DNA from 3 places in the Tardiphaga sp. 37S4 genome. Region 1 is predicted to be linked to each of the others. Evidence: riboswitches for the same ligand, from Rfam matches in the RefSeq annotation. Region 1 holds a riboswitch; each other region holds the start of a gene.
What was found. Region 1 has a riboswitch for cobalamin ahead of LPB73_RS20395 (ribonucleoside-diphosphate reductase subunit alpha). Riboswitches for the same ligand answer to the same signal wherever they lie in the genome.
Positions count from the first base shown of each region.

Region 2: it holds a riboswitch for cobalamin, as region 1 does, so the genes downstream of both, LPB73_RS24640 (TonB-dependent receptor) here and LPB73_RS20395 (ribonucleoside-diphosphate reductase subunit alpha) in region 1, are expected to answer to the same signal.
Region 3: it holds a riboswitch for cobalamin, as region 1 does, so the genes downstream of both, metE (5-methyltetrahydropteroyltriglutamate--homocysteine S-methyltransferase) here and LPB73_RS20395 (ribonucleoside-diphosphate reductase subunit alpha) in region 1, are expected to answer to the same signal.

Region 1 is NZ_CP088008.1:4,288,756-4,299,104, forward strand. It holds gene cycA (cytochrome c-550 CycA) at 1-24, shown strand, start outside; gene LPB73_RS20375 (TetR/AcrR family transcriptional regulator) at 93-767, opposite strand; gene LPB73_RS20380 (AzlD family protein) at 939-1,256, opposite strand; gene LPB73_RS20385 (AzlC family ABC transporter permease) at 1,253-2,002, opposite strand; gene LPB73_RS20390 (ribonucleotide-diphosphate reductase subunit beta) at 2,115-3,239, opposite strand; gene LPB73_RS20395 (ribonucleoside-diphosphate reductase subunit alpha) at 3,385-6,315, opposite strand; cobalamin riboswitch at 6,435-6,649, opposite strand; gene LPB73_RS20400 (hypothetical protein) at 6,839-7,024, shown strand; gene LPB73_RS20405 (GlxA family transcriptional regulator) at 7,031-7,990, opposite strand; gene LPB73_RS20410 (HD domain-containing protein) at 8,163-8,804, shown strand; gene LPB73_RS20415 (glycosyltransferase family 87 protein) at 8,776-9,954, opposite strand; gene ftsH (ATP-dependent zinc metalloprotease FtsH) at 10,139-10,349, opposite strand, start outside.
Region 2 is NZ_CP088008.1:5,199,565-5,209,913, reverse strand. It holds gene LPB73_RS24660 (YkvA family protein) at 1-124, opposite strand, end outside; gene LPB73_RS24655 (4a-hydroxytetrahydrobiopterin dehydratase) at 206-529, opposite strand; gene LPB73_RS24650 (TAXI family TRAP transporter solute-binding subunit) at 730-2,148, shown strand; gene LPB73_RS24645 (PepSY domain-containing protein) at 2,209-3,657, opposite strand; gene LPB73_RS24640 (TonB-dependent receptor) at 3,660-5,936, opposite strand; cobalamin riboswitch at 6,038-6,227, opposite strand; gene LPB73_RS24635 (alkaline phosphatase D family protein) at 6,373-7,926, shown strand; gene typA (translational GTPase TypA) at 8,159-9,982, shown strand; gene maiA (maleylacetoacetate isomerase) at 10,176-10,349, opposite strand, start outside.
Region 3 is NZ_CP088008.1:2,567,571-2,577,919, reverse strand. It holds gene LPB73_RS12580 (protein-L-isoaspartate(D-aspartate) O-methyltransferase) at 1-386, shown strand, start outside; gene LPB73_RS12575 (M23 family metallopeptidase) at 494-1,897, shown strand; cobalamin riboswitch at 2,066-2,277, shown strand; gene metE (5-methyltetrahydropteroyltriglutamate--homocysteine S-methyltransferase) at 2,382-4,757, shown strand; gene LPB73_RS12565 (ATP-binding protein) at 4,805-5,788, opposite strand; gene yajC (preprotein translocase subunit YajC) at 5,983-6,354, shown strand; gene secD (protein translocase subunit SecD) at 6,399-7,997, shown strand; gene secF (protein translocase subunit SecF) at 8,029-9,030, shown strand; gene LPB73_RS12545 (Mth938-like domain-containing protein) at 9,032-9,415, shown strand; gene LPB73_RS12540 (phytoene/squalene synthase family protein) at 9,412-10,257, shown strand; gene LPB73_RS12535 (serine/threonine protein kinase) at 10,249-10,349, opposite strand, start outside.

The sequences.
Region 1 (10,349 bases):
AAGGACGGCAAAATCAAGCCGTAAGCGCTGAAGCCTTTTGGTTTGGCGCGTTTTCTTGATGCGAACCGGTGCCCACTGCGCTTGAAAACGCGCTAGGCGCCGGCCGCCATCTTGGTCGGCAGCACGGCCTGCACCACAAGCCCGCGGGCGCGAGCATCCATCACGCCGACGGCGCGCAGCGCCAGCAGCGTGACGGTCTGCACCGCGTCGCGCAGCTTGGCCTGATCTTCGAGATTGTCAGGCGCCATCGGCCCGACCAGCGCTTCATGCAACGCGCCGAGCAGTGCGGCGGCTGCGAGCGCCGTGTCCTGCGCCGGCAAATGACCGGCGCGAATGGCTGCCGCGATGCGGGATTCGATCTCGCCGGCGATCTCGCGGCGGCTGGCCAGTCGCGACTCCGTCACATCGACTTCGACCGGTTCGGCCAGGATGCCCCACGACAATTTGCGGTGAGAAACGACATGCACGGCGACCGTGGTCACCGCAGCGGCGAGCGCCGATGACGGACCCGGCGCAGCATCCGCAGCCCGGCGAATCGCGGCGAGTTCGTCGCGCGAGACGTCGGCGATGAGTTCGGAAATCAGGTCGGCCTTGGACGGGAAATACCGATAAACCGTGCCCGCCGCGACATTGGCGCGAACCGCAACCGGCGCAATCTGAACCGCTGCCATGCCACCTTCGGCACAGGTTTCGCGTGCCGCCGCCAGAATGGCGCTGCGCCGCGCCGCAAGCCGCTTCACGACTTGATGGGTCCGTCGGTAAACCATGAGCGTCTCATCCCCCGCACCCCTTGGCCAACCTGACGGCTGTCACAAATAAGGCGCGTAACTTCAAGGTTTTGAGCGAGCTTGAGGGTGCCCGCGATAAGAACTGAACACTAGTTCAGACTCGTTGACAAGGTGTTTTGCGCATAGCGGGATTCAACTTTTCGGGTAGATCTAGCCGCCAAAACCGAGCGCCCGCGCGGCCGCGGCTACCGCCATGCCGGTGACGACGGCAATGAAGTCGTTGCGGTGGATGATGGTCACCGCCATCGCGGCGAGGATCGCGAAAACCACGACCGGCCCGCCATTGACGGCCACGGGCAGCGCGGCGGCAACGATGATCGAGCCCGGCAATGCGTCGAGCATCCGGCGCACCCGCGGCGTGACGTTGACGTAGCCCATCAGCCAGTAGTCTCCGAGGCGCGAGGCCACCGTGACCGCGGTCATGACCGCGAAGGCGATCATCACGTCGCTGCGCAAAAATTCCGTCATGCGGACACACCCGTCGGATGCTGCGGTTCGGGTTCGTCCATGAGCCCGGCACTGATCGCTCCCGATAGCGCGCCGGCGATGATGAACCACCAGCCCGGCACCAACCAATGCACCGCGAGGGCAACGACGCCCGACACGACCCAAGGGATGGCACGGCGGGAGCCCTTCCAGGCAGGCACCAGCATCGCGGCATAGAAGGCCGGCATCACCAGATCGACACCATACTTTCTCGGGTCAGTGAGTTGTTCGGCCAGCAGGAAGCCCGGGATGGCCGAGAGCAGCCAGGTGAAATACAGCACGATGCCACCGCCGAGATAGAACGACGCATCGGCCCCGCCATGATCGCGATAGCGCATCGCGGCGAGCCAGCCGCCGTCGGTCACGAGCAGCATCGACGGATAGGCCTGCCATGCGGGCAACGTGCCGAACCACGGGCGCAGTGTCGCGCTCATCAGGAAGAAGCGGATGTTTACGGTGAGTGTGAGCAGCGCCAGCGTCGCGATCGCGCCCCGCGTCAAAACATCCGGCCACGACTGCACCGCAACAAACTGTGACAAGCCGCCATAGACCGTCGCCATCATCACTTCGACTTCGGCAAGCGTGAGGTTCTTCTGCGCACACAGCGCACCGAACGCCATGCCGAAGGCCAGCGTGCCGGGTAGCATCGGTCCGATGGCAATGATGCCGGGCACGATGGCGGCCTTCGACCAATAGGCTGGTGCTTTAGGGATGTGGGTGGCGTGCATCGACTGATCCGCGTGATGCCGAAAGGCGAGATCATGCCTGCGGGCATCACGCGATCAGGTCAAGCGATGCGGATTCATATGCGCCATGCAGCGGCGGATATGAGACCAAAGACTACTCCCAGTTCAGCGCGCCGCCATTCTGGTATTCGATCACCCGGGTCTCAAAGAAGTTCTTCTCCTTCTTGAGGTCCATGGCTTCCGACATCCACGGGAACGGGTTTTCCGTCTCAACGAACACCGGCGCCAGGCCTATCTGGGCGCAGCGACGGTTGGCGATGAAATGCATATAGGTCTCGCACAGCGCCGCATTCAGTCCGAGGAAGCCGCGCGGCATGGTGTCTCGCCCATAGGCCGCCTCGAGCTCGGCCGCGGTGCGGATCATGTCGCGGATTTCCTCCTGGAACGCCTTGGTCCAGAGGTGCGGATTCTCGATCTTGATCTGGTTGATGACGTCGATGCCGAAATTCAGGTGGATCGATTCATCGCGCAGGATGTATTGATACTGTTCGGCGATCCCGACCATCTTGTTGCGGCGGCCGAGCGACAGGATCTGCGCAAAGCCCGTATAAAACCACATGCCTTCGAAGATCACATAGAACGCCACGAGATCGCGCATGAAGGCCTGATCGGTCTCCGGCGTGCCGGTCTTGAAGTCGGGATCGTCGAGATGCTGGGTGTGCTTGAGCGCCCAGGCGGCCTTCTCGGTGATCGACGGCACCTCACGATACATGTTGAACAGCTCGCCCTCATCGAGGCCGAGACTCTCGACGATGTACTGGAAGGTGTGCGTATGCACCGCCTCCTCGAACGACTGCCGCAACAAATATTGCCGACATTCCGGGTTGGTGAGGTGGCGATAGATTGCCAGCACGATATTGTTGGCGACGAGCGACTCCGACGCGGCGAAGAAGCCGAGATTTCGCTTGATCGCGCGGCGTTCGTCTTCGGTGAGGCCATCGCGCGACTTCCACAGCGCGATGTCAGCCTGCATGGAGACTTCGGTCGGCATCCAGTGATTGTTGCAGCCGGCGAGATACTTTTCCCACGCCCATTTGTATTTCAGCGGCAGCAGCTGATTGACGTCCGCGCGGCAGTTGATCATCCGCTTCTCGTCCACCGAGACGCGGCCGCCGGAGCGGTCGATGGTGCCGAGACCCGTGGCGTCGGTGGGAGATTGCGGGATCGGGATGAAGGCGGGGGTTTTGGGAGCGGATGAGGTATCGGACCAGTCGAGCATGGGTGTTCCTTGCGTATTTGTTCGGCCCTCATGGTGAGGAGCCCGCTTCTTCAGCGGGCGTCTCGAACCATGAGCGTGGGGCCATCCTTCGAGACGCGGCCAAGAAGCCGCTCCTCAGGATGAGGTCAGTGTGTTTGGCGCACCCTTACTGGCACGCCTCGCATTCGGGGTTGTCGATCGAGCATGCCATCGCGACATTCAGCTCCGGCGCCGTGACGGAAGACTGAACGAGGATCGGCGCACCTGCTGTCTTCGCTGCTGCGCCTGTTGCCGACACCGCGTTGAGCTTCCCGTCGGTACCCTTCAGCGTCGACTTCTCCACATGCGTGGCGCTGCGCGAGCGCAGGTAGTAGGTGGTCTTCAATCCCAGCGTCCAGGCCAGACGGTAAAGCTGATCGAGCTTCTTGCCGGATGGATTGGCGATGTAGAGATTGAGCGACTGCGCCTGATCGATCCACTTCTGACGGCGCGAGGCAGCCTCGATCAGCCACGCGCTGTCGATCTCGAACGAGGTCGCGTAGAGCGCCTTGAGATCGTCAGGCACGCGATCGATCGATCCGACACTGCCGTCGAAATATTTGAGGTCGGAGACCATCACCTCGTCCCACAGGCCCCTCTTTTTCAGATCGCGCACAAGGAAGGCGTTCACCACCGTGAAATCGCCTGACATGTTCGATTTGACATAGAGGTTCTGATAGGCCGGCTCGATCGACTGCGCGACGCCGCAGATATTGGAGATCGTCGCTGTCGGCGCAATCGCCATCACGTTGGAATTGCGCATGCCGGTGGACTTCACGCGGTCACGCAGGCCGTTCCAGTCGAGCTTGGTCGAGCGATCCATCTGCACGCTGCCGCGTGCCTCCGCGAGTATCTCGATGGAGTCGATCGGCAGGATGCCGCGGCTCCACAGCGATCCCTCAAAGGACGGATAGCGGCCGCGCTCGGCGGCGAGATCCACCGATGCCGAGATGGAATGGAAGGCAATCGCTTCCATGCTGGTGTCGGCAAACGCCACGGCCGCATCCGACGCCATCGCGATACCCTGCGCCTGCAGTGCATCCTGAAAGCCCATCAGACCCAGACCCACCGGACGATGCTTGAGGTTGGAGCGGCGCGCTTCCGGGATGGTGTAGAAATTGATGTCGATGACATTGTCGAGCATCCGCATCGCCGTGGTCACGGTGCGCTTGAGCCTGATGCGATCGAGACCATCCTTGCCGATATGATTGAGCAGGTTGACCGAGCCGAGATTGCAGACGGCCACTTCGTCGTCCGAGGTGTTCAGCGTGATCTCGGTACAAAGATTCGATGAGTGAATCACGCCGGCATGCTGCTGCGGCGAGCGCAGGTTGCAGGGATCCTTGAAGGTGATCCAGGGATGGCCGGTCTCGAACACCATGGTCAGCATGCGACGCCACAGATCAGTGGCCCGCACCTTCTTGAACACGCGGATCTCGCCGCGCGCGGCCTTTTCCTCATAGGCCGCGTATCGTTCGGCAAACGGCTTGCCATAGAGATCGTGCAGCTCAGGCGTTTCGTCCGGCGAGAACAGCGTCCATTCACCGTCGGCTTCGACGCGCTGCATGAACAGATCCGGCACCCAGTTAGCGGTGTTCATGTCGTGGGTGCGACGGCGGTCATCGCCGGTGTTCTTGCGGAGATCGAGAAACTCCTCGATGTCGATGTGCCAGGTTTCCAAGTAGGCGCAGACCGCACCCTTGCGCTTGCCGCCCTGGTTGACGGCAATGGCCGTATCGTTGGCGACCTTCAGGAACGGCACCACGCCCTGGCTCTCGCCATTGGTGCCCTTGATATGCGCGCCGAGACCGCGCACGCGCGTCCAGTCATTGCCGAGACCGCCGGAATATTTCGCCAGCAGTGCATTGTCCTTCACCGACTTGAAGATGCCGTCGAGATCGTCCGCCACCGTGGTGAGGAAGCAGGACGACAGCTGCGGCCGCTGCGTACCCGAATTGAACAACGTCGGCGTCGAGGCCATGAAGTCGAACGACGACAACAGATTGTAAAATTCGATGGCGCGGGCTTCGCGGTCGATCTCGCGCAGCGCGAGGCCCATGGCAACGCGCATGAAGAAGGCCTGCGGCAGTTCGATGCGATTGCCCTGCACATGCAGGAAGTAGCGGTCATAGAGCGTCTGCAATCCCAGGAACTGGAACTGAAGGTCCCCTTCCGGCTTTAGCGCGGCGGCTATGCGCTTGAGATCGAAGCGCGCGAGTTCGGGATCGAGCAGCTCGGCCGCAATGCCGGTCTTGATACAGGCGCCGAAATATTCGGCGTAGCGCGTGGTCATGTCGGCCTGCGACGCGTTGGTCGGAGAGCCGTGCACAAAGGACAGGACTTCGGTGCGCAGTTTGTCGAGCAGCAGGCGGGCGCTGACAAAGGTGTAGTTCGGCTCCTGCTCCACCAGCGTGCGCGCGGCCATGATGCCGGCCAGTGCCAGCTCATCCAGCGTGATGCCGTCATAGAGATTGCGGCGGGTTTCCTCCAGCACCGGGGCGGCATCGACGCCATCAAGGCCGGCGCAGGCCTCGTTGACGATCAGCGCGAGACGCGCCGAATCGAGCGGGGCGCGGGTGCCGTTGGTGAGCGTGACATGCAGCACCGGTGCGGTGGAGACGAGCGCCGGCCTGGCGGCCAGTTCCTCCGCGCGGGTGCGAGCGCGCTCCTCGCGGTACAGCACATAGGCGCGGGCCACCTTGTGGTGCTCGCTGCGCATCAGCGCCAGTTCGACCTGATCCTGGACGTCCTCGATATGGAAGGTGCGGCCTTCACCGACGCGGCGAGTCAGCGCCGCCACGACTTCGCCGGTCAGCTGTTCCACCGCCTCATGGACGCGGCGCGAGGCCGCTGCCGTGTGGCCCTCGACGGCCAGAAAGGCCTTGGTCATCGCGACGGAAATCTTGCTGCCGTCGAAGGGAGATACGGTGCCGTTGCGCCGGATGATCTGCATCGAGGGTTCGCGCGCAGGCGCAGCGAGCGTTTCCGGCGACAGTTGAATCAGCGGCGCATGAGCCGCATCGCGTCCGTTGGACAAAACAGAAGATGAAGTAGGCATCGGCAAGACCCCGTGTGATGCATCAAGCAATGGGGGCTGGGGCCGAAAGGACGCTGCAAAATACACGGCGGAGATCCGCCGGCATTGCCTGCAAGCGACCGCTGGGACACCCCGCCCATGGACGTTCTGGTGTCGCGGCAGGTCTCCTGGCTCGCAGGTCAATGTCTGTTTCAGCCTTCCCGATGCTTGCGCATCAGTGACTTCAATCGAAACAGACTCACTGCTTACAGTTGCGGGGGCAGCGCCGGAATATGACGAAAAACAACGTCTTTACCGGCTTCCCTCTTAGCCACCAAGTCTTGCGACAGGGCGGACCGTGACATCTACATTTGGTGTGACCCGCGGTGTAGTGTCAAGCGGGCATTGGAGCCGAACGCAACAAATTCGGTAGGGCTGTTGGTTCAGTGGACAACCGCTTGCGTGGCGGAAACCGCGGGGTCGTTGGCGGTTTCTGCACGATGCGATTCGTTGCCGCCGAGCACCGCGAAGCGCAGAACATCGTGATCAACCGATGGAGGATGCGATGCGCGACCTGATGACGACCACTGAAAGGATCAACTTCAACGCTTTCGTGGGGCACGCAGGCGCGGTCACGGCGTTCGAGACGACGGATCAGATCGCCCGGCGCCGCCTCGACGAGATGCTGAACGAAGCGCTGATGGACAGCTTTCCTGCGAGTGATCCGATTTCTTCGCTGCAGCTCGCCTGAGCAGAATCAGACCGCGCGAAAGCTGGCCCGATAGTGGCTGGGCGTCAGGCCCAGGCGTCGCACGAAGACCTGACGCATATGTTCGGCGGTGGTGAAACCGGATTCATAAGCCACCACCTTGAGCGGCAGATCGCTGCCTTCGAGACGATTACGCGCCGTGTCGATCCGGGCGCCCTCGACAAAATCTGCCGGCGTCATCTTTGTTTCCTGCTTGAATGTCCGCGCGAAGGTGCGCGCGCTCATGCCCGCCACATCGGCCAGTTCATCCACGCTGTGTGCGTCACGCAGATGCGCCATCACATGGGCATGGACTCGCGCGATCGGCGAGTCCGGCTCGGCCGGCGGTACCAGATACGGACTGAATTGCGACTGGCCACCCTGGCGCTGCGCCACCACGACCAGACGCTTGGCCACAGCCAACGCAACGTCCGCGCCATGATCTTCCTGGACCAGCGCGAGACCCAGATCGATGCCTGCGGTGACGCCGGCTGACGTCACCAGCGCACCGTCACGACTGTAGATGCGATCGAACTCCACATGCGCTTTGGGAAAACGCAGCGCCAATAGCGGCGCGTTCTGCCAGTGCGTCGTCACCGTCTTGTCGTCAAGCAAGCCTGCATGGCCGAGCGCGAATGCCCCGGTGCAGACCGAGCCATAACGCTCCGCATGGAGCGCCGCATTGGCCAGCCACTCTGTAAGCTGCGGATCCGCCTCTGCCGTCGGCAGCCCAGGCCCGCCGGCCACCAGAACCAGATCCCAGGGTTTGTTCGCATCACTGAACGCCAGATCGGCGGATATCCGCAAACCGTTCGATGCACGTAGCGGCGCGCAGTCTGCAGCGACAAGTGTGATGTCGTAGCCGTCGCCCGGCGCGACGAAGCCATTGGCCTCCATGAACACATCGAGCGGACCGGCTACGTCCAGCGACTGGACGCTCGGAAAGATCGCAAGAGCAACAGTCTTCATGGTGATGCTTCATTCCATCGATGGCAGTGAACCCAAGCGTTACGGAACAGATAGTCGCCTTCCGGCAGGAAATCACGGGCGAATGGCAGCTTTGCAGGGCGCGGCGTGATTGCGAGGACACCGCCCGCCGGCGACAACGGACGCATCACAACAACCCTGCAAGGAGCATCTCATGAGCAAAACGATTGCCGGCATCAAAGTGCCCGACAGCGCCCTCGCCCGCCAGGTCGATCAGCTTGTGCGCGACACCGAAAGCGATCTTCTGTATCATCATTCCAATCGGGTTTTCCTGTTCGGCGCGCTCGCCGGGCAGCGCAAGGGTCTCAAGGTCGATTCCGAGTTACTTTATGTCGGCGCGATGTTTCACGACATGGGTCTGCAGGCGCCCTATGCGAGTGAGGAGGAGCGCTTCGAGGTCGATGGCGCGAATGCTGCCGCGGACTTTCTGCGCAGCCACAGTATCGATGAGCGCGACATCGACGATGTCTGGGACGCCATCGCGCTTCACACGACACCGGGCATTCCCAAGCACAAACGGCCCGTGGTGGCGCTCGTCACTGCGGGTGTTGAGATGGATGTATTGGGTCTGGAGTATGATGCCTTCACCGCACATCAGCGCCACGAAGTGTGTGCCTGCCATCCGCGCGGCCATGACTTCAAGAACGGGATCATCGATGCGTTCGCTGCAGGGACGATCCACAAGCCGGAGACCACCTTCGGCAACGTCAAGGCCGACGTGCTCGACCTCCGCGACCCCACTTACAAGCGCGGGAATTTCTGCAGCATCATCCTGAACTCGGCGTGGAGCGAGTAGACTCCCGCACGCGCATGGCGATCAACGCTGCCACCAGCAGCGTTGCGCCAAAGCCCGTGGGTGCACCGAAGAATGGATAGGCGATCAGCAGCACAGCTGCGAGGCCAAGCACCGGCAGTTCGTGACGGCGAAAGCCTTCGGCGAGACCGATACGGGCGATGAAGCCGATGGCAATCGCAAGCACCATCACGTCGTACAGGAAAAGGTAGGGCGTCGTGAGCAAGGCGCCGACTGCCAGCGCAGCGGCTTTCAGTTCATAGCGCGCGCTGCTGCGCCACAACGGCACCAGCACCGCTACGACGGCACCAATCATGATCCACTGGAACGTCCAGGCCAGCGGCTCGCTGCCGTCGAAATAGCGCACCAGTGCGAAGACGCTCTGCATCTTGCCCCATGGCGCGCGGCCTTCGGTGAGGAAGGCCTGCGAGAACATCGGCATCCAGTGAATGAAGGCCTGCCAGCTCTCGGTGCCAAAAGCGAGCCACGACACCGCGGCCAGCAGCACGGTTGTGATGCCCGCGCTGACGAAGGCCTTCCATTGTGACGCTGCGATCAGCATCAGCGGAAACAGGAAACCATATTGCGGCTTGTAGCTGAGCAGGCCCAGACAGATCCCCGACAGGATCGGCCGCGTCGGCAGCAGCACCAGCATGCCGCCGATCAGCGCCGCTGTCAGAAATCCATTCTGCCCGACAAGGCCGTTGGTCATCACCACCGGAAAAGCCGCAGCCAGTAAAAGGCCGAAGGGACGACCGACGATCGCACGCATCGCCGCCAGATACGGCACGAAGCTGACGGCAGCCCAGCCAGCAAAGGCCACGGCATAAGGCAGCTTTGCGAGCAGTGCCGCGATGAACAGGAACGGTGGCGGATAATGCCAGGCGAAATTGCCGGAATAGCTCTGACCGAGAACCGCTATCTGGACCTTTTTCTGGATGTCCCAGTCATAGGCCCAGGCCGGATGACCATCGAGCACCAATCTCCCGGCAGACCACACATTGACGAAGTCGGTGGGCGAGCCGAGGCCGTCTTCATAGATCCAGCCGCGACCGTAGAAGGTCGGAAAGAAGGCGAGATGCAGCATCGTCAGGATCGTGCAGACGATCAGCAGCGCCGGCGGAACAGGCCCACGCTCAGGTATCGAAGTCATGATGAGCGGCGCTGGCATAGGGTCCCCAATGCGCATCGAGGGCGCCGGGCGACAGTGCCGAGGGAAGTTTGAGGAAGGTTTAAGTGGGACGTGGTCCCCAGATCGGGCCTCGCTCCATTTGAGCTACAGATAACAAAAAACGCGGCCTTTCGGCCGCGTTTTGCATATTTGCGTGTGAACGACTTTACGCCTGCGGCTGCGGCTCCAGGCCACCGTCCGGACGCGGGCGCGGCTTGCCAGCGGGCGGCACAGCCGAGGTGCGCGGGCCCGACGGCTCCAGCACCGACTCGCGGTTCGGCTTCTTGCCATTCAGCAAATCCGTGATCTCGTCGCCCGAGAGGGTTTCGAATTCGAGCAAGCCCTTGGCCAGCGTTTCGAGGTCATCGCGCTTCTCG
Region 2 (10,349 bases), 910 kb from region 1:
CTTCGGCGAAAGGCAGCTTGACCGCCAGTCGCTTGAGCTTGTGCCAGAACTGCTTGCGTACGCTTTCGCGGTCTTTGGCCAGTTCATCGGCTGGCTCGAAGCCCACGCTGTGGTCGGTTGCCATCGGCAATGTCCTCACGGCTGGAGTTTGCAGCCTTTCCGGTAAATGGTGATCCGGCTCCGGCGTCGCAACATTCAGCAACGCTCAGGAGTGGCCGAGTTGCCCGGCGATGGTATTCATGGCCCTGGCCAGATCGACGTCGCGCTTGGTGACGCCATCGGCGTCGTGGGTGGACAGTACTACCTCCACTGTCTTGTAAACATTGCGCCATTCCGGATGGTGGTCGCTCTTCTCGGCGACCAGAGCGACCCGCGCCATGAAACCGAAGGCCTCGTTGAAATCCTTGAACGTAAAGGTCCGGGCGATGGCATCGCGCCCGGAAACCTCGCTCCAGCCCGAGAGCTCCTTGAGCGCCGCCTTGCGGGCCTCGGCCGAGAGTCGTTCCACCATGCCAACCTCCTGCTTCACTTGAACTTTACTCTAACGCCCGGTGACACAGTTGGGATCCATGCCACAATAAGGCAGCAAATGCCGCGCATGCAGGAAAGTAACCAATCGCGCCGGTAACCATGCTGCCGGTGGAACGGCGCGTCGACCTGAAACTTTGCTACATTGTCGCTCGAACCCATTTGGCGCAGATGAATTTGAAGCGATTGTTTTCCAGATCCATGGCAGACGGTCCCGATGTTATCGGGCCGATAGGGCCGCCGTCACCGCGGTCGATCCGGCGCAAGATGACGCTGATTACGCTGGCCGGGACTCTGGCGATCGTTGCTGCCGTGGCTGGCGCTTACTACTTCGCCATGAAGCCGGTACCGCTGCGGATCGCCGTCGGTCCGCCGAACAGCGACGACGTCAAGGTGGTGCAGGCGCTGGTGCAATCGTTCTCGCGCGATCACTATACAGTCCGGCTGCGACCGATCCTCACCGAAGGTGCCACTGCCAGCGCCAAGGCGCTTGCTGATGGCAAGGCCGATCTCGCGATCATCCGCGGCGATCTGGAAGTGCCGAAGAATGCGCGCGCGGTCGCCACGCTGCGCAAGAACGTCGCTGTGATCTGGGTGCCGCCGGCCGCCAAGGGCAAGAAGTCCGGGCCGAAGATCACCAAATTCTCGCAGCTCGCTGGCCGCCGTGTCGGCGTGATCGGCAAGACGCAGGCCAACGTCAACCTGCTGAACATCATCCTGCGGCAATACGGCGTCGATCCGGCCAAGGTCACCATCGTGCAGTTCTCGACCACCGAAGTGGCCGAAGCGGTGAAGGACCAGAAGGTCGATGCGTTCATCGCGGCCGGTCCCGTGAACAGCAAGATCACCAATGATGCGATCCAGGCCTCGAGCCGCGATGGCACGCCGACCTTCCTCGCGATCGATTCGGCTGAAGCCATCGCGCAGAATTTCCCGATGTATGAATCATCGGAAATTCCTGCAGGCGCCTTCGGCGGCGCGCCGGCGCGGCCGGACGATGACGTCAAGACCATCAGCTTTTCGCATCACATCGTGGCACGGCAGAGCCTGTCGGATGTGACCATCGCCGCCTTCACGCGGCAGCTGTTTGCGATCCGTCAGCAGATCATCAATGACTTCCCGCTGGCGGCGAAGATCGAGACGCCGGATACCGATAAGGATGCGGTGATCCCCGTGCATCCCGGCGCGGCCGCCTATGTGGATGGCGAAGAAAAGACCTTCCTCGATCGCTACAGCGATTACATCTGGTGGAGCCTGATGGGGCTCTCGGCGATGGGCTCGATCGGCGCCTGGTTCGCCAGCTATCTGAAGAAGGATGAGCGCAACGTGAATGTGTCAGAGCGCGATCGTCTGCTCGACATGATTGCCGCCGCGCGCAAGAGCGAGTCCCTCGAAGAGCTCGATACGATGCAGGCGGAAGCCGACGATATTCTGCGTCATACGCTGAATTGCTACGAGCATGGTGCCATTGAGGAAGGCACGCTGACAGCCTTCAATATTGCGCTCGAGCAATTCCACAACGCCGTCGCCGACCGCAAGGCGCTGATCGGCATGATCCCGCCGGAGCCGATGAATCCGCCGGAGCAATTGCGTCAGCCGCCGCGGCCGCTGGCGGTCTAGAGTCTTTCGTTTTGACGCGTTTTCTTCACGCGAACCGGGACCACTTCGCTTGAAAACGCTTTAGCGCTTGAGATAGCGCCAGCCGATCACGACGCCGCTCGCCGAGACGATGGTGCCGAGAATCGACAGCAGCCACACCACGATGTCCCAGGCCGGGCGATACATCAGCAGCAGCTGAAAATCGAAACTGTGCAGCGCATTGAACAGCCAGCGATAGGTACGCCGGCTTGAGTCGACGCGGCCGAGAATGTCGCCGGTGACGGGACTGATGTGAAACCAGGTCTGCGCGTCGTCATCGAATTTGGCGCGCAACACCGGCAGCTCGCGGTCATTGTGATGTGCGTACCAATAAGCGTCGTATTTTCTGAGGCTTAGCCGGTTTTCGATCCGCGAATCCGGAAGCAGTTTTGTTGCGGCGTTCCAGAGGCGGTCTTGCGGCAGTCTTGCGATTTCGCCGCTTGTCGGATTGATCGCCATTTTCGTGCCGTCGCGCTTCGCGACGATCATCAGCGGCATGCCGTCGATCCATACGAAGCGCGCTTCGACCGCGGCCTTGTCCGCCGGTGCGCGAATGGCCGCAGCGATATCAGGCGCGTCATGGCCGGCATAGCGTTGCAATACCTCGCGTGGCGTATTGCGGTCGGCAAAAACGCGGCCGGGATCGAGCGACAGCCAGCCCGAGAACATCCAGGTCAGCACGAACAGGCCCGCGATCAGTCCGGTGACGTGATGCCACGCCATCCAGCCGCGATAGGGCGTGATGTTGCCGTTCGCATAGCGTCGCTTCAGGCGAACGCGCAGAATACCGATCCAGATTCCGGTAACGCCGACGATCAAACAGATGCCGGAGATCCACAACACCACGAGCCGCCACAGCGGACCGTCCTTGCGCAGCAAGGTCGGATAGATCCAGTGCGGGATCGAGCCGAGCCAGTTCCAGACGCGTTCGGTGCGGTTGGTATCGAGCGCGATCTCGCCGGAGCGTGAGGAGACGTAAAGCTTGGTGCCGGCATCGTCGCCGAGGGTGATCAGATAAAATGGGCGTAGCGGATCGTAGCGCGCGGTGACGCTCCATTGATCGCGATCGACGATCTCGTCGAGCTGAGGCGACTTGCTGGCGGGATGATGCCCGGCAACGGCAAGTGCCTGCTGTTCGTTGACCTCGGTGATGGTACGGCCATCGACGGCGGAGATGGTTTGCCGGTTGCCGTCCCAGCCAGTCAACCGATACACCGGCTCATCGGCGATCATGTTCAATCGCAGTTCACGCGGATAGTGCGTGGTCTCAGCCTTCTTCATCGCCTCGTCGGGAGAGAGCGCCACTTTCTCCCAGACGATATCGGGCAATGCCGCCAGCCGCTCTTTATCGGAGAGGCCGGGAAACGCGACATACATCATCACCACGCCGGAGATGAACCACATCGCGAAGAAGAGACAGGTGACGATGCCGACCCAGCGGTGACCGATATACAGCCACCGCCGGAGTGTTCGTGTCAGTGTGCGTGGCACGCTCAGAACTTTACATTGACGGCGAGTTGAGCGGTGCGCGGTAGGCCGAGCAGCCACTGATTGGTGCCGCCCGATGTTGCATAAACCTCGTCGAGCAGATTGTAGACTCGGAACGACACCGTCGTATTGCGGTCGGCCTTCCACTGCACGCCGGCATTGACAACCTGATAGGCAGGACGCACGAGCGTGTTGGCGTTATCTGCATAGATGCGGCCGACGAATTGGACGCCCACATTTGCCGACCAGTCCGGTGCAAAGGCCCAGGTCGCCCAGATGTTGGAGACGTTCTGCGGCACATTGGCCGGCACGTTGCCGGCGTAGTTCACCGCAACGCCGCCAACTGACTGCACGAAGTCATCATATTTCGCGCGCAGGAAAGCGGTATTGGCATCGATGCGCCAGCCGTGGTCGAGGGCGAGGCCGACCGAAGCCTCGACGCCGCGCGACGACTGCTGGCCGACCTGGACGACCATTGACGGCAAGTTCGGATCGCGCGCCAACAGGTTGTTTTTGACGATCTGATAGCCGGCTAAGGTCCACTCGCCGCGGCCACCCCAGAACGATTGTTTGACGCCGATCTCGACCTGCTTACCTGTCGCTAGTTCGAAGTTCTTGTTTGTCGCCGCCAGCGAGACTAGTCCGCCAACCGGATCTACGGCTGTAGAATATTGGCCGTAGAAGGCCAGGTCCTTGATGGGCGTATAGACCGCTCCGGCGCGCCAGCTGGTCGCTGAGAAGGATTTCTCGAAACTGTTACCGGGGGTGACGTAGTCGGTGCGATTGATAGTCGGCTCGTCCTGCCGGATCCCAGCGATCAGAGAGAGTTGTTCCGTGATCGACAGACGGTTCTCGGCGAATAGGCCGTACTGGTTGGTCGTGGTGCTGAAGCCCGGAACCGTTTGGGTCGTTGTCGCAGCGAAGGAGCCAGGGAAGAAATCGGTGAGCGACACCGACGACGTGCCGCCATAGGGCGAGTTGTTGGTGTGTTTGAAGTCGATCTGGTTGACGTCGAAGCCGGCGACAAATTCGTTAACCATGCCAAAGATATGGCCGCGGAACGTCGCGTCGAAGCGGTCGCCGATCTGCTGCTGGTCGTGGAAGATCTCGATATAGTCGCTGCGATTGATGCGGCCCGTTGCGGCGCTGAAGTTGTAGGTCTCGACGTCTTTCCAGTGCCGCTGGCTGTTCAGGTAGTACAGGGTGTTGCGCAGCGTAATGCTGTCTGTCACCTGCCACTCGGTCTTCACCTGGTTCCAGCTGTCCTGATAGCGGATGCTGCTGTCGCCGACATTGTAATTCCTGAAGCGCAGGGACTCATCGAGCTTGCCGTTGATCAGCGGTGTGCCGAAATAGCGCGACGGGCTGCGATCGCCGTAATCCGTAGAGATCGTCCAGGTGATGTCTTCGGTCTGCTTGATCTGGACGGCGGCATGCACTTCGACATTGGAGGTGTTGTCACGATCGACCCAGCCGTCCGACATGTTGCCGGTCGCGGTGATGCGATAGGCGACATCCTTGTTGATCGGTCCACCGCTATCCACTGCAATGCGCCGGGTCATGTTGCTGTCGAGCGAGATTTCGGCCTGATTGCGCGGCACCCAAAGCGGCAGTTTCGAGATGACGTTGATGGCGCCGCCGACGGCACCTTCGCCATACATCACCGATGCCGGGCCGCGTAGCACCTCAACGCGCTCAGCTGACCAGGTATCATAGGGGAAGGTCAGTGTGCCCGAGCCGACATAGAGCCGTGTGCCGTCATACAGAGTCATCACGGTGCCGTTGCCGGTGAAGCCGCGGGTGTTGAAGGCGATGCTGCCATTGCCCGGCGCCGGGCTTGCGGTGAAGCCGGTGGCGTTCTGTGTCACGGCGTCAATCAGGTTCTGCTGGCCGCGTTCGGCCATGGTTTCCGCCGAGATCACTTCGACGCTGGCCGGCGTCTGCAGGCGCGTGAGGCCGAGGCGGCTGCCGGTGGATGTAGTGCCTGTGAGGTTGAGCGTCGGCGCTGCGAAGACAGCGCCTGTCGGCGTGGCAACCGGCGCGCCGGTATTGGCAGCGACATTGCGCTGTTGCCGCGAGCGCGTAGCGCGCGATGCATTGCCGTTCGTGGCGCGGCGTGCGCGCTGAGGCGTCGCTGACGGCTGAACGACAACAGGATCGAGCGTCTGGCTCGACTGTGAGGTTTGCGACCAGCTTTCGCTCGGACACAACAAGCAGGAGAGAGCAACAGAATAAAGAAAGGGAGTATGTCGCTTCAATGCGACGGGAGAAACGGAGGTCATGAACAGGACTCGCGGTTACGTGGCACGTCACCGCAAACCAAGTCGCCCCGCCCAAACAGGCAGTGTGACTTCCACCAGGACACCCCGCCCAATGTGCTCGCGTGTGACCACGACTGGCGGCAGGTCTCCTGGCTCGCGGGTCAATGCCTGTCGCCGCCTTCCCAGGTGAACACCCAGTGGCTCTTGGCGCAGGCTCGCCGCTTACAGTTGCGGGGGCAGCCGCGGAATCGGGGGATCCCCCTCACCGCATTCCCTTTTGATCCCCGAAGGGAACCGTCGCGTTCACGTTAAGGTGAAATTTCCAAATGTGTCAATCAAGCTGCCAGCCATTCGCAACTTGCTTTGGCGGGTGTTGATATTGCGCATCACCTGTCATCGCAGCGTCAAGTGTTCTGCCTAGCACCACGGGTGCCAGAGCCAGGATCAGGAGTTCGCCATGGCGCTACGTATCTCCCGCCGTCGTTTTCTCGCGCACTCAGCCGCAGCAGGCGCGAGCTTCCTTGCGATGCCCTATCTCAGCCGCGCCGCCGATCGCCCGATGGTGTCGCATGGCATTCAGTCCGGCGATGTCGGGATCAATAGCGGTATGATCTGGTCGCGCGCCGATCGACCGGCGCAGATGATGGTGGAAGTCGCCACTACCGAATCCTTCAGCAATGCGCGCATGTTGCCGGCTATCACGGCGCTGCCCGAGAGCGATTTCACGGCGAAGCTGCTGCTCGATAATCTGCCGGCCGGGCAGGATATCTTCTACCGCGTCAAATTCCGCGATCTCTCGCATACCGAGATCGTCGGCGAGCCGGTGATCGGTCGCTTCCGCACCGCGCCGGCGGATCGCCGCGATGTGTCCTTTGTTTGGGGCGGCGATGTCGCCGGACAGGGCTGGGGAATCAATGCCGAGGATGGCGGCATGGTCACCTATGCCACCATGCGCAACCACAACCCGGATTTCCTGATCCATTCCGGCGATACGATCTACGCCGATGGTCCGATCCTGCCTGAAACGAAACTGCCTGACGGCACGATCTGGAAGAACACCATCACGGTGCCGGAGAAGGCGAAGGTCGCCGAAACGCTCGATGAATTCCGCGCCGCGCACAAATACAATCTGCTCGACGACAATGTTCGCGCCTTCAATGCGCAGGTGCCGATCTTCGGCCAGTGGGACGATCATGAAGTCACCAACAACTGGTCGCTCTCGAAGCAGTTGCCGTCGTCTTACAAGGAGCGCGACATCACGCTGCTGGCTGCGCGCGGCGCCCGTGCCTTTCACGAGATGTATCCGATCTCGGTCAATCCGGCCGAACCCGGCCGCGTCTATCGCACGCTCAATTACGGCCCGCATCTCGATGTCTTCATGCTGGACGAGCGCAGCTATCGCGGGCCCAACGGCCCGAACCTGCAGGAGAGCTATGGTCCCGATGCGTATTTCATCGGTCCGGAGCAGATGGCCTGGCTGAAGCGCGCATTGATGGCCTCGAAGGCGACCTGGAAGGTCATCGCCTCGGATATGCCGATCGGCCTCGTCGTCTATGACAACGCCGCCGACAAAACCGGGTCTGAGGCCATCGCGCAGGGCGACGGACCAGTGCGGGGCCGCGAGCTGGAAATCGCCGATATCCTGCGCTTCATCAAATCGGCCGGTATCCGCAACACGGTCTGGCTGACCGCCGACGTGCATTACACGGCGGCGCATTACTACAATCCGGAAAAGGCGCAGTTTCAGGATTTCGAGCCGTTCTGGGAGTTCGTTTCGGGCCCGTTTCACGCCGGAACCTTCGGCCCGGCGGCGCTCGACAATACCTTCGGTCCCGAGGTCCGTTTCGTGAAGGCGCCGGGGCCCGATAAGCAGAATTTGCCCCCGTCGGCCGGCATGCAGTTCTTCGGTCACGTCAAAATCGACGGCCAAAGCGGCCAAATGACCGTTACCTTGCGGGATCGGGCCGATATGGCCCTTTGGGCCACGGTTCTGGACCCGAAATTGGGCTAACCATTTGGCAGATTCGCATTGTTTTTCGGCGATTTCCCCCTATATTGCGCCGCAACGCGTCCGAGTACCCGGCCCCTTCTGGCCGGGTTTGCTTTTGGAGGGATTGCCCCAGCGCGTTTTCAGACGAGGCAGTTATCGAACGCGCTCGAGCGCAAGGCATAAGCCTTTTGTTGTCGAGCATGTCTTGTTGAACCCGCTCAAGGGCACCCAGACCGTAACCAGAAGAAGACCTATGAACCTTCGCAACATTGCTATCATCGCCCACGTTGACCACGGCAAAACCACTCTCGTGGACAAGCTGCTGCAGCAGTCGGGCACGTATCGCGACAATCAGCGCGTCCAGGAACGCGCGATGGATTCGAACGACATCGAAAAAGAGCGCGGCATCACCATTCTCGCCAAGTGCACCTCGGTGCTGTGGGATGAAGTCCAGATCAACATCGTCGACACCCCGGGCCACGCTGACTTCGGCGGCGAAGTCGAACGCATCCTGTCGATGGTCGATGGCGTGATCGTGCTCGTCGACGCCGCTGAAGGCCCGATGCCGCAGACCAAGTTCGTGGTCGGCAAGGCGCTGAAGCTCGGCCTCAAGCCGATCGTCGCGATCAACAAGGTCGACCGTCAGGACGCCCGCATCACCGAAGTCGTCAACGAAGTGTTCGACCTGTTCGCAGCGCTCGACGCCACCGACGACCAGCTCGATTTCCCGATTCTGTACGGATCGGGCCGCAACGGCTGGATGGCCGACAGCCCGGACGCGTCGCATGATGTCGGCATGAAGCCGCTGTTCGATCTCGTCATCAAGCATGTCGCGCCGCCGGTGGTCGAAGAAGGTGCGTTCCGCATGCTCGGCACCATCCTCGAAGCCAACCCCTATCTCGGCCGTATCATCACCGGCCGCATCTCGGCGGGCTCGGTGAAGCCGAACCAGGCCGTCAAGGTGCTGTCGCGTGACGGCAAGGTCGTCGAAACCGGCCGTATCACCAAGATCCTGGCCTTCCGCGGTCTCGAGCGCCAGCCGGTGGAACTCGCCGAAGCTGGCGACATCGTTGCCATCGCCGGCCTGCCGAAGGGCACTGTCGCCGATACCTTCTGCGATCCGTCGGTTGAAATTCCGATCCAGGCGCAGCCGATCGATCCGCCGACCGTGTCGATGTCCTTCATCGTCAACAACTCGCCGCTCGCCGGCACCGAAGGCGACAAGGTCACCAGCCGCCTGATCCGCGACCGCCTGTTGCGCGAAGCCGAAGGCAATGTCGCGCTCAAGGTTGTCGAATCTGCCGATCGCGACGCGATGGAAGTGTCGGGCCGCGGCGAATTGCAGCTCGCGATCCTGATCGAGAACATGCGCCGCGAAGGCTTCGAACTGTCGGTGTCGCGTCCACGCGTGGTTCTCACCAAGGACGAAAACGGCAACACGCTGGAGCCAGTCGAGGAAGTCGTCATCGACGTCGATGAGGAATTCTCCGGCGTGGTCGTTCAGAAGATGAGCGAACGCAAGGCCGAGATGATCGAGATGCGTCCTTCGGGCGGCAACCGCCTGCGTCTGGTGTTCTACGCGCCGACCCGCGGCCTGATCGGCTATCAGGGCGAACTCATGACCGATACCAAGGGTACCGCGATCATGAACCGTCTGTTCCACGACTACCTGCCCTATAAGGGCGAGATCGCCGGCCGCCGTAACGGCGTGTTGATCTCCAACGACCAGGGCGAAGCGGTGGCCTACGCCATGTTCAAGCTGGAAGATCGCGGCCCGATGATGATCGAGCCGGGCTGGAAGGTCTACAAGGGCATGATCATCGGCGAGCACACCCGCGAGAACGATCTCGAACTCAACGTTCTCAAGGGCAAGCAGCTCTCCAACATCCGCACCACCTCGAAGGATGAAGCGGTGCGTTTGACGCCGCCGATCCGCATGACCCTCGAAAAGGCGCTGGCCTATATCGAGAGCGACGAGCTGGTCGAGATCACCCCGAAGTCAATCCGCCTGCGCAAGAAGCATCTCGATGCCAACGACCGCAAGCGCGCCGAAAAGACCAAGGAAGTGATCGCGTAAGCGAGAGCATTCTTTGACTGGTTACGAAATGCCCGGCGAAAGCCGGGCATTTTTGTTTGGTGCGATGCCTTCACTCCGCCCCTCATGGTGAGGAGGCGCGCAGTGCCGTCTCGAACCATGAGTTGGTGTCGCGCCGACGCTCGTGGCCATCCTTCGAGACGCCGCTGCGCGGCTCCTCAGGATGAGGGCGGAGTCAATTTGCCGGCGCTCCCACCTGCTTCAACGGATCGGCCTTCGCAAACGCGTCCATCGCCTCGCAGGTAGCGACGATGCGATTGATGGTTGGAATACCTGCAATCTCGATCTTCAGCACCTTCATGGTTGCGGTGATGCTGAGCAGACAGATGTCGGCGATGGTCACCTCGTC
Region 3 (10,349 bases), 1.7 Mb from region 1:
GATCGGGCTACCAGGCCGCGATCCTGTCAAAGCTCGTCCGCGACGTGCTCAGCATCGAGCGCTATCGCACGCTGGCCGACGCCGCCCGGACCCGGTTGGAGGCACTCGGCCTCCACAATATCGAGGTCATGCTCGGCGATGGCCTCAACCCGGCTGCCAATTTGGGATCGTTTGACCGGATCGTCGTGACCGCCGCTGTGGAGGAGGTGCCCGCGGCGCTGACCGACCGACTTGAGGAGGGCGGTATTCTGGTTGCGCCAGTTGGTCCTCACAATGGCGTCCAGACCCTGGTCCGGATCCGCAAAACCGGGGATGGATTGGAGCGAAAGGAGCTCGTGGACGTGCGTTTCGTGCCTGCACTTCCGGGCATCGCGCGCGAACTCTGAAAAAAGTTCGTGAACGGCTGTCACGTGTTGGTCGCAAGGTTAAAGGCTTGGTAACGGAGACGGTGTTTACTCAATTCAGTTGTTTGTTGCGTATGAGTGAGTAACCAATGTCCAGCGTTGTCGAGTTGCTTTACTCGCGCCGCGCTCCGCAGGTCGCGGTGCTGGCGCTGATGTCTATCGGTTTTGCCGGCTGCAGCGCCGACATGCAGACACGGCTATCTCAGAATCCAAATTTTGACTCAGGTCAGTCCCGTGGCTTTGGCTGGCAAGGCGAAACCACCGGCTCGGTGCCGCAGCGAGCACCGCGCGCGCCGGTCGAGCGCCAGGAGCTGCCGCAGTATCAGCGCCCGGCCTATAATCCGCAGCGGCAGTATCAATCCCAGGCTTTGCCGCCGCCGATCTCGGCGCCGCAGTCCTATCCGACAGCTCGTCCGGTTGCGTCGGCTGCTCCCGTCAGCGGGGGCGGCAACGGTATGTATACGCCGCCGCCCGCACGCGCGCCGATCGAAACCACCGGCTCCACGGCGCCGCGCTCGGTTGCAGCGACCAACGGCCTTGCCCGTGATGGCGGCACCTCGATCATCGTCGGCACCAGCGACACGCTCGACGGTCTGGCGAAGCGCTACAACGTCTCGTCGGCCGCGATCCTGCAGGCCAATGGCTACAAGGGTCCGCGCGCGCTGTCGCCCGGCCAGTCGCTGATCATTCCGCGCCAGGGCGCTGCGGCAACTCCGGCCGTTGCCGCTGCTGCGAGCAAACCTGCCGTCGGCGCATCGACCATGCATTTCGTCAATCGCGGCGATACGCTGATGAGCATCTCGCGCCGGAACAACGTGTCGGTCGCCGAACTCGCGCGCGCCAATGGTCTGGCGCCGACTGCCCAATTGAAGCTCGGCTCCAAGATCACGGTACCCGGTGCGCGTACGGCCAACGCAGCTCCTGTAGCCGCGCCGCTCGCTGCGCCCGTCGCAGCCGTGACGGCTGCTCCGGCTGGTGCGGTCACGTCCGCTGCCGTGGCCCGTGTTGCTTCTGCCGAACCCGCACAGAAGGCCCGTCTCGCAAGTGCCACGACGACGCCTGAAGAAACCACGCCGGAATCGCCGACTAAAGCCGCTGACGCAACCGGCGCTTTGCCGACGTTCCGTTGGCCGGTGCGCGGCCGCGTGGTCACAGGCTACGGCGCCAAGACCAATGGCAAGTCCAACGACGGCATCAACGTCGCCGTGCCGGAAGGCACGCCGATCAAGGCTGCCGAAGATGGCGTCGTTGCCTATTCCGGCAACGAGCTGAAGGGTTACGGCAATCTGGTCCTCGTTCGTCACTCCAACGGCTACGTCACCGCATATGCCCATGCGAGTGAGCTGATGGTGAAGCGTGGCGAGACCATCAAGCGCGGTCAGGTGATCGGCAAGTCCGGCCAGTCCGGTGAGGTTACTTCGCCGCAGCTTCACTTCGAGATCCGCAAGGGCTCGTCGCCGGTCGATCCGCTGCAGTTCCTCAACGGGGCGTAAGCGCAATCCACGAAGTGTAGTTCGCATTTAAGCAAGCCCGGCCTCGTGCCGGGCTTGATGCGTTTGATCTCGGGGCTGCGGCCCACTCCAGCTCCGGAATCTTCAACGCGCTGCTGCGAGTGGGCAGCTTGCGCACGCAAGCTCGGTTGACTGCCGCGCGATGTTGCCCATATGTGGACATGTCGTGGTTCTTCGGGAAGGTTTGCCCGAAGCTAAGAGGGAAGCCGGTGAGGCGTTAAGCCAAGGCCGGAGCTGCCCCCGCAACTGTAAGCGGTGAGCCGCTGTCCATTAAAGTCACTGAGACCCGCAAAGGTTTTGGGAAGGCCGGACAGCAGCATTGACCCGCGAGCCAGGAGACCTGCCTCGACAACATAAACGTCCTCGGGCGGGGTGTCCCGGTGGTGCGGTTGCGATTCCGCGACTGCCGTCGTGGAATCCAGACGTGTCACTTTGGCCTTTTGCCCCCAATCATTGGGGTTAAGCCATGTCTACTGTGTCAAAGTCTACTTCTTCAAAATCAGCTACTTCACTTCCTGTTGCTACATTGGGCACGCCACGGATCGGTCCGCGGCGTGAGCTCAAGATGGCGCTGGAAAGCTATTGGTCCGGTGCAATCGACGAGAATGCGCTGATCGATGTCGGCGTCGGGCTGCGTGCCGCAAACTGGGCACGTCAGAAGTCGCTCGGGATCACGGTCATGCCGTCGAACGACTTCTCATTCTACGATCAGGTGCTCGATACCAGCGTCATGGTCGGCGCCATTCCCAAAGTCTATGGCTGGAAGGGCGGAGACGTTTCCTTCGCGACCTATTTTGCCATGGCACGTGGATCACAAGGCGCCGCGCATGACGAGGCCTGTACGCACGGCCCTCATGCGCATGACTCGTCGCAAGGCGTACCAGCACAGGAGATGACCAAGTGGTTTGATACCAACTACCACTTCATGGTGCCTGAACTGGCGCAGGATCAGACCTTCAGTCTCGCATCGCGCAAGCCGATCAAGGAGTACGAGGAGGCGAGATCGCTGGGTTATCAGACACGACCTGTGCTAGTCGGGCCTGTGACCTATCTCAAACTGGCCAAGAGTATGGATGCGTCATTCGACCCGGTGACGCTGCTCGATCGATTGCTGCCCGTCTATGTCGAGGTGCTCGGGGAATTAGCCGACAGCGGCGCTGAGTGGGTGCAACTGGATGAGCCGTGTCTGGTGCTCGATCTCGACGCGCCCGCAAGGCAGGCGCTGCAGCGGACTTACGCTGCTTTTGCGGAAGCGGTCCCGCAACTCCGGATCATGCTGAACACTTATTTTGGCGAACTTGGCGACAACCTCGATCTGGCCCTGTCACTTCCCGTCGCCGGGCTTCATCTCGATCTGGTCCGTGGACCGGAGCAGTTTGACGAAGTCGCTGCGAAGGCGCGGAAGGACATGATCCTCTCGCTCGGCGTGATCGATGGCCGCAATATCTGGCGGTCCGATCTGTCCAGTCTGCTCGATGGGTTGGAGCCCATGGTCGATCTCCTGGGACGGCATCGCGTTGAGCTGGCGCCGTCCTGCTCACTGCTGCATGTGCCGATTGATCTCGGCCTTGAGACTGATCTCGATCCGGACGTCAAAAGCTGGCTGGCTTTTTCGATCCAGAAGATGGAAGAGCTGGCCGCACTTGGAGCAGCGCTGGCTGGCAGCCGCGCGGATGTCGCTGCATCGCTTGCCGCGTCGGATGGCGCGGCGGCTGCGCGAATGGCATCGTCGAAGATCCACGATCTTGCGGTCGCCAAACGCGTCGCTTCTGCTGATGCGACCATGCGTCGTCGCGGCAGTGACTTTGCCACACGTGCGGCCGATCAGCATCGACGCTTCAAGCTGCCGGCATTCCCGACAACGACCATCGGCTCGTTTCCGCAAACCGCGGAAGTGAGAAACGCTCGCGGGGCCTATGTCAGGGGCACGCTCAGCGATGCTGCCTACAAGACGTTCCTGCAGAACCAGACGGCGAGGGCGGTGCGCTGGCAGGAGAATATCGGCCTCGACGTGCTGGTGCATGGCGAGTTCGAGCGCAACGACATGGTGCAGTATTTTGGTGAGCTACTTTCCGGCTTCGCCTTCACCAAACACGGCTGGGTGCAATCCTATGGCTCCCGCTGCGTGCGGCCACCTGTGCTGTTCGGCGACGTGTTTCGGCCGCATCCGATGACCGTCGAATGGTGGCAGTACTCACAGTCGCTCACCGAACGTCCGATGAAGGCCATGCTGACAGGGCCTGTCACGATCCTGAACTGGTCGTTCGTGCGTGACGACATTCCCCGCGAAGTCGCCTGTCGCCAGATCGCGCTCGCGATACGCGATGAGGTGGCCGATCTGGAAAAGGCTGGCGCCGGCATGATCCAGATCGACGAAGCGGCACTCCGCGAAGGGCTTCCGCTGCGCAAATCGGAATGGAAGTCCTATCTCGATTGGGCCGTGGAGAGCTTCCGCATCTGTTCGTCAGGCGTGCGGGATGACACGCAGATCCATACGCATATGTGCTACTCGGAGTTCAACGACATCATCGACGCGATCGGTGCCATGGACGCGGACGTGATCTCCATCGAAACGTCACGATCGAAGATGGAGCTGCTCGATGCGTTCAGGACCTACAAGTATCCAAACGAGATAGGTCCCGGGGTCTATGACATCCACTCGCCGCGGGTGCCTGAAACTCGCGACATGGTCGATTTGCTCAAGCTTGCACGGCAGCGGCTGGCGGACGCCCAGCTCTGGATCAACCCCGATTGTGGACTGAAAACCCGCAAATGGGAGGAGGTGCGGCCTGCGCTCGTAAATATGGTCGCGGCAGCACGCGAGTTGCGAGGCCTAGTATAAAAGAAGGCTGGCGTCGCCCCGTTGTCATGACGGGGCGGCACTTGTCTTTACTTTGGGGCCAGCTTCACGCCCAGGCGTCCTGCGAGCTCCTGCACGAACTGCCAGGCCACGCGACCTGAGCGCGAGCCACGGGTGGTCGACCATTCCAATGCGTCTCGCTCGAGCTCGGCGGCGTCGGTCTTGAGGCCGTAGTGGCTGCAATAGCCGCGCACCATGTCGAGATATTCGTCCTGGCTGCATTTGTGGAAGCCGAGCCAGAGGCCGAAACGATCCGACAGCGACACCTTCTCTTCGACCGCTTCGCCGGGATTGATCGCGGTCGAGCGTTCGTTCTCGATCATCTCGCGCGCCAGCAGATGGCGGCGGTTCGAGGTCGCATAGAGGATCACGTTGTCCGGCCGGCCTTCGATGCCGCCTTCCAATACGGCTTTCAGCGATTTGTAGGACGCATCGTTGCCGTCGAAAGAAAGATCATCGCAGAACACGATGAAATAGAAATCCGAGGCGCGGATCTGTTCCATCAGGGCGGGCAGACTTTCAATATCCTCGCGATGGATCTCGACCAGCTTGAGGCGGCCGGCGACGGACTTGCTGGCATTGACCGAGGCATGCGCGGCCTTGACCAGCGATGACTTGCCCATGCCGCGCGCGCCCCAGAGCAGCGCGTTGTTGGCCGGCAGGCCGTTGGCGAAGCGCCGGGTGTTCTCGATCAGGGTGTCGACCTGCTGATTGATGCCCTGCAGCAGGCCAATATCGACCCGGCTGACTTTGGGGACTGGGGCCAGACGGCCGTCGGGATGCCAGATGAAGGCGTCGGCCTGGGCCAGAGAATCGGCATTGGAGCGCTTCGGCGCCGCGGCGGCCATGCCGGCGGCAATGGCCTCAAGGGCGAGTGCGATCCGTTCGTCGATCAGGGGGGCGGCGGCTGGTCGCGGACGTTTTGCCGCGGTCGTGCGGACGGTCTTTGACGAGCGGGTCGCGGGAGCCTTTTTGGTAGGGCGGCGGCTTGTTTTATTGGGCTTTTTTGACATTTTTGACTTTCCTCGGCGCGCACCCATATCGAGCCCGGAACACATCCGCAAGCGGTACAAATCGCAGACAAATCAGAGGGGTTACCGGCGTTGCAATTGGGACGCCGGCCGCTATAGTCCGCGCGAATTTACCCAAACCGGCCGAACGCCGACGCGTCGCCGGTTTATTCCCCAGCGTTTACGAGGACTTCCCGATGTTCATTACCCCTGCGTTTGCCCAGGCTGCAGCCGGCGGCGACACCAACAGCATGCTGATGTCGCTGCTGCCTTTCGCGCTGATCTTCGTGATCATGTATTTCCTGATCCTGCGTCCGCAGCAGAAGAAGGTGAAGGACCACGCCGAGATGGTGAAGAACATCCGCCGCGGCGACACCATCGTCACGTCGGGCGGTCTCGTTGGCAAGGTCACCAAGGTGGTCGATGACGAGCAGGTTGAGTTCGAACTCGCCGAAGGCGTTCGCGTACGTCAGCTCCGCACGATGATCTCGGGCGTGCGCACCAAGGGTGAGCCCGCCAAGGAAAAGGCGGACAAGGCTGATGCCAAGGACGACGCGGCCGCGAGCTGATGCGTTTGCGCGTCGCCATTTCAAGAATCTGACGGATCATCTCGATGTTGTATTTCACGCGGTGGAAGGCGCTGGCGGTCATTCTGACGGCGCTCGTGGTCTGCCTGTGCGCGGTTCCGAATTTCTTCCCCGAAGCCACCGTGAAAACCTGGCCGAAATGGGCGCAGCGCCATCTGGTGCTGGGCCTCGACTTGCAGGGCGGCTCGCACATCCTGCTCGAAGTCGATGCCAATTCGGTCAAGAAGGACAAGCTCGATCAGGTGCGCGACGACGTCCGCCGCACGCTGCGTGATGCCAAGATCGTCTATACCGGCCTTGGCGTTCGTGGCGACAATGTCGAAGTCCGTATCACCAAGGACACCGAATATCAGACCGCGCTCAGCAAGCTGCGCGAACTGTCGCAACCGCTCGGCGGCCTGATGGGGCAAAGCGGCCAGCGCAGCCTGGAAGTCTCGGACGCAGGCAACGGCCTGATCCGCCTTTCGGTACCGCCGGCAGCGATCAATGACCGCATCCGCCAGTCGGTCGAACAGTCGATCCAGATCGTCGAGCGCCGTGTCAACGAACTTGGCACCGTTGAACCGCTGATCCAGCGTCAGGGCCTCGATCGCATCCTGGTGCAGGTGCCGGGCCTACAGGACCCGACCCGCCTCAAGGAATTGCTGGGCAAGACCGCGAAGCTCGACTTCCGCATGGTCGACACCTCGCTCCCGGCCGAGCAGGCGCAAGGCAGGGTGCCGCCGGACTCCGAACTCCTGATGAGCTCGCAGTCTCCGAAGACGCCGTATCTCGTGAAGAAGGAAGTGCTGGTCTCGGGCGCTGACCTGACCGATGCGCAGCCGGGCTTCGATCAGCGCACCAACGAGCCGATCGTCTCGTTCCGCTTCAACACGTCCGGCGCCCGCAAGTTCGCCGATGCCACGGTGAAGAACGTCAATCTGCCCTTCGCCATTGTGCTCGATAACGAAGTGGTCTCCGCCCCGGTCATTCGCGAGCCGATCACCGGCGGCTCCGGCCAGATCTCCGGCAGCTTCACGGTGCAGGGCGCCAATGATCTCGCGATCCTGCTGCGTGCCGGCGCGCTGCCTGCGCCGCTCAGCATCATCGAGGAGCGTACCGTTGGCCCCGGCCTCGGCGCCGACTCGATCGCCAAGGGCGAGCTTGCGGCCTATGTCGGCTCGATCCTAGTCATCGTCTTCATGCTGCTGACCTACCGCCTGTTCGGCCTGTTCGCCAACATCGCGGTGACCATCAACGTGCTGATGATCTTCGGCATCCTGTCGCTGCTCAACGCCACGCTGACGCTGCCCGGTATCGCCGGCATCGTGCTGACAGTCGGCATCGCCGTGGACTCCAACGTGCTGATCTATGAGCGCATCCGCGAGGAATTGCGCGCCGGCCGCACCGCCATTTCGGCGATCGATGCCGGCTTCAAGCGCGCGCTGGCGACCATTCTGGATTCCAACATCACGACCTTCATCGCCGCTGCGGTGCTGTTTTACATCGGCACCGGACCGGTCCGCGGCTTCGCCGTGACCTTTGGCATTGGCATCATCACAACGGTTTTCACGGCCTTCACCGTGACCCGTCTGATCGTCGCCGGCTGGGTCAGGTGGAAGCGGCCGACCAGCGTGCCGATTTGAGTTTACGGAGCAGACTTTGACAACGACACAAATGGTTCTGGCAGGCCTGGGCGCGCTGATCGTCATTCTGTCGATCGTGGCAATCTTCGATCTGTTGCCGTCGCTCCGCATCGTGCCCGACGATACGAAGTTCGATTTCACGCGCTTCCGCCGCATCTCGTTCCCGATTTCGGCGCTGCTGTCGATCCTCGCCATCGTGCTGTTCTTCACGCACGGGCTGAATTTCGGCATCGACTTCAAGGGTGGCACGCTGCTCGAAGTCCAGGCCAAATCCGGTACGGCCGATATCAGCGCGATGCGCTCGACGCTCGCCGCCCTGCAACTCGGCGACGTGCAGCTGCAGCAGTTCGGCGGCGCGGCCGACGTGCTGATCCGTCTGGCCGAACAGCCGGGTGGCGATGCCGCGCAGCAGGCCGCCGTTCAGAAGGTTCGTGCAGCCCTCGGTGACAGCGTCGAATATCGCCGCGTCGAAGTGGTGGGTCCGCGCGTCTCCGGCGAATTGCTGGCTTACGGCATGCTCGGCCTGATCGTCGCGATCATGGGCATCCTGATCTATCTCTGGTTCCGCTTCGAATGGCAGTTCGCCTTGGGCGCCATGATCGCCAACGTCCACGATATCGTGCTGACGATCGGCTTCATGTCGATCACGCAGGTCGACTTCGATCTCACCAGTATTGCGGCGCTGCTGACCATTCTCGGTTATTCGCTGAATGACACCGTGGTCATCTACGATCGTATTCGCGAGATTCTGCGTCGCTACAAGAAGATGCCGATGCCGGAGCTGCTGAACGAGTCGATCAATTCGACGCTGTCGCGTTCGATCATCACCCACGTCACCGTGACGCTGGCGCTGCTGGCGCTCTACGCGTTTGGCGGCCAGGCGATCCACTCCTTCACCGCCGTCATGATCTTCGGCGTCGTGCTGGTCGGCACCTACACCTCGATCTTCATCGCCGCGCCGCTGCTGATCTATCTCGGCGTCGGCGAACACCGCGAAGACGCCGACAAGCCGGCCGCGAAGCCGAAGCCCTGAGATGCCGGTCGATCCCGAAGCGCCGCACCTTCCGCGCTCGGCCGCCATCGAAGCCTACGGCAAGGGTGGCTTCCACTTCGACACCATGTCGCATCAGGGCTCGCTGCTGTGCCTGCCCGATGCGGTGTGGGCGTGGTCGGTCACCAAGGCCAGTGACATCGACCGCCATTCGCTGCGGCGCGTGTTCGAAGGCGCGGCAGGCATCGACACGCTGATCATCGGCACCGGCAACGAGGTCTGGATCGTCCCGAACGATCTTCGCAACGCTTTGCGCAATCTTCACGTGGTGATCGACGCGATGCAAACCGGCCCGGCGATCCGCACCTATAATGTCATGTTGGGCGAGCGCCGCCGCGTTGCCGCTGCGTTGATCGCGGTGCCATGAGTGGTGCTGATCAGAGCTCCGCGGCTTTCTGCGCGCAGTTGGTGCGCAGCCATGACTTTGACCGCTACGCGGCGACCTTGTTCGTGCCTGCCGACAAGCGCCGTTCGCTGCTGGCGCTCTATGCGTTCAATACGGAAATTACCCGCGTCCGCGAGCTCGTGAAACAACCGTTGCCCGGCGAGATCCGGCTGCAATGGTGGACCGACATGCTGGCCGGCGCAGGTCACGGCGATGTCGAACAGAACCCCGTTGCTGCCGAATTACTTCTGGCGATCCGCGCGCACGATCTTTCCGTCGACAGGCTGTCCAAGCTGATCGATGTGCACATCTTCGATCTCTACAACGACCCGATGCCGGATCTCGCGCTGCTCGAGAGCCACTTTCGCGATACGCTCGGGACTTTGCTGTTCTCATCGGCAAAGATCCTCGGCGACGGGTCTGAGGCCAGCGCTCATGTCGCCGAGCATGCCGGGCTGGCCCAAGGCGTCGCGTGGATCATTACGCGTCTGCCCTATGACACGATGCGGCGGCAATTGTTCGTTCCCCAGGACATGCTCCTGCAGAACGGCAGCAGCGCCGATCAGATGTTTGCCGGCAAGATGACGCCAAGCATCCGTGCAACGCTGGATCGGCTGATATCAGGCGCGCAGGAGCAACTCGCGACAGCGCAGGGAATGCTCGCCGATGTGTCGCCGGCTGCGCGTAGGGCGTTCCTGTCCATGGCGCTGGTGAAGCACGATCTGGCGCAGATGGCCCGAGCGGATCACGATCCGTTCGAGCTCCACCTCAGATCGCGGCTGCGGACCCTGTGGACGCTGTGGCGCGCCTCGCGCTCAGTGTGACGTCAGCTTCTGGTCTGTCGTCTCGAAGTTGAAACGGTCGCGCAGGTTCTTCCGCGACTCCAGGATGCCCTTCAGGAATGCGCGGTCGGCGT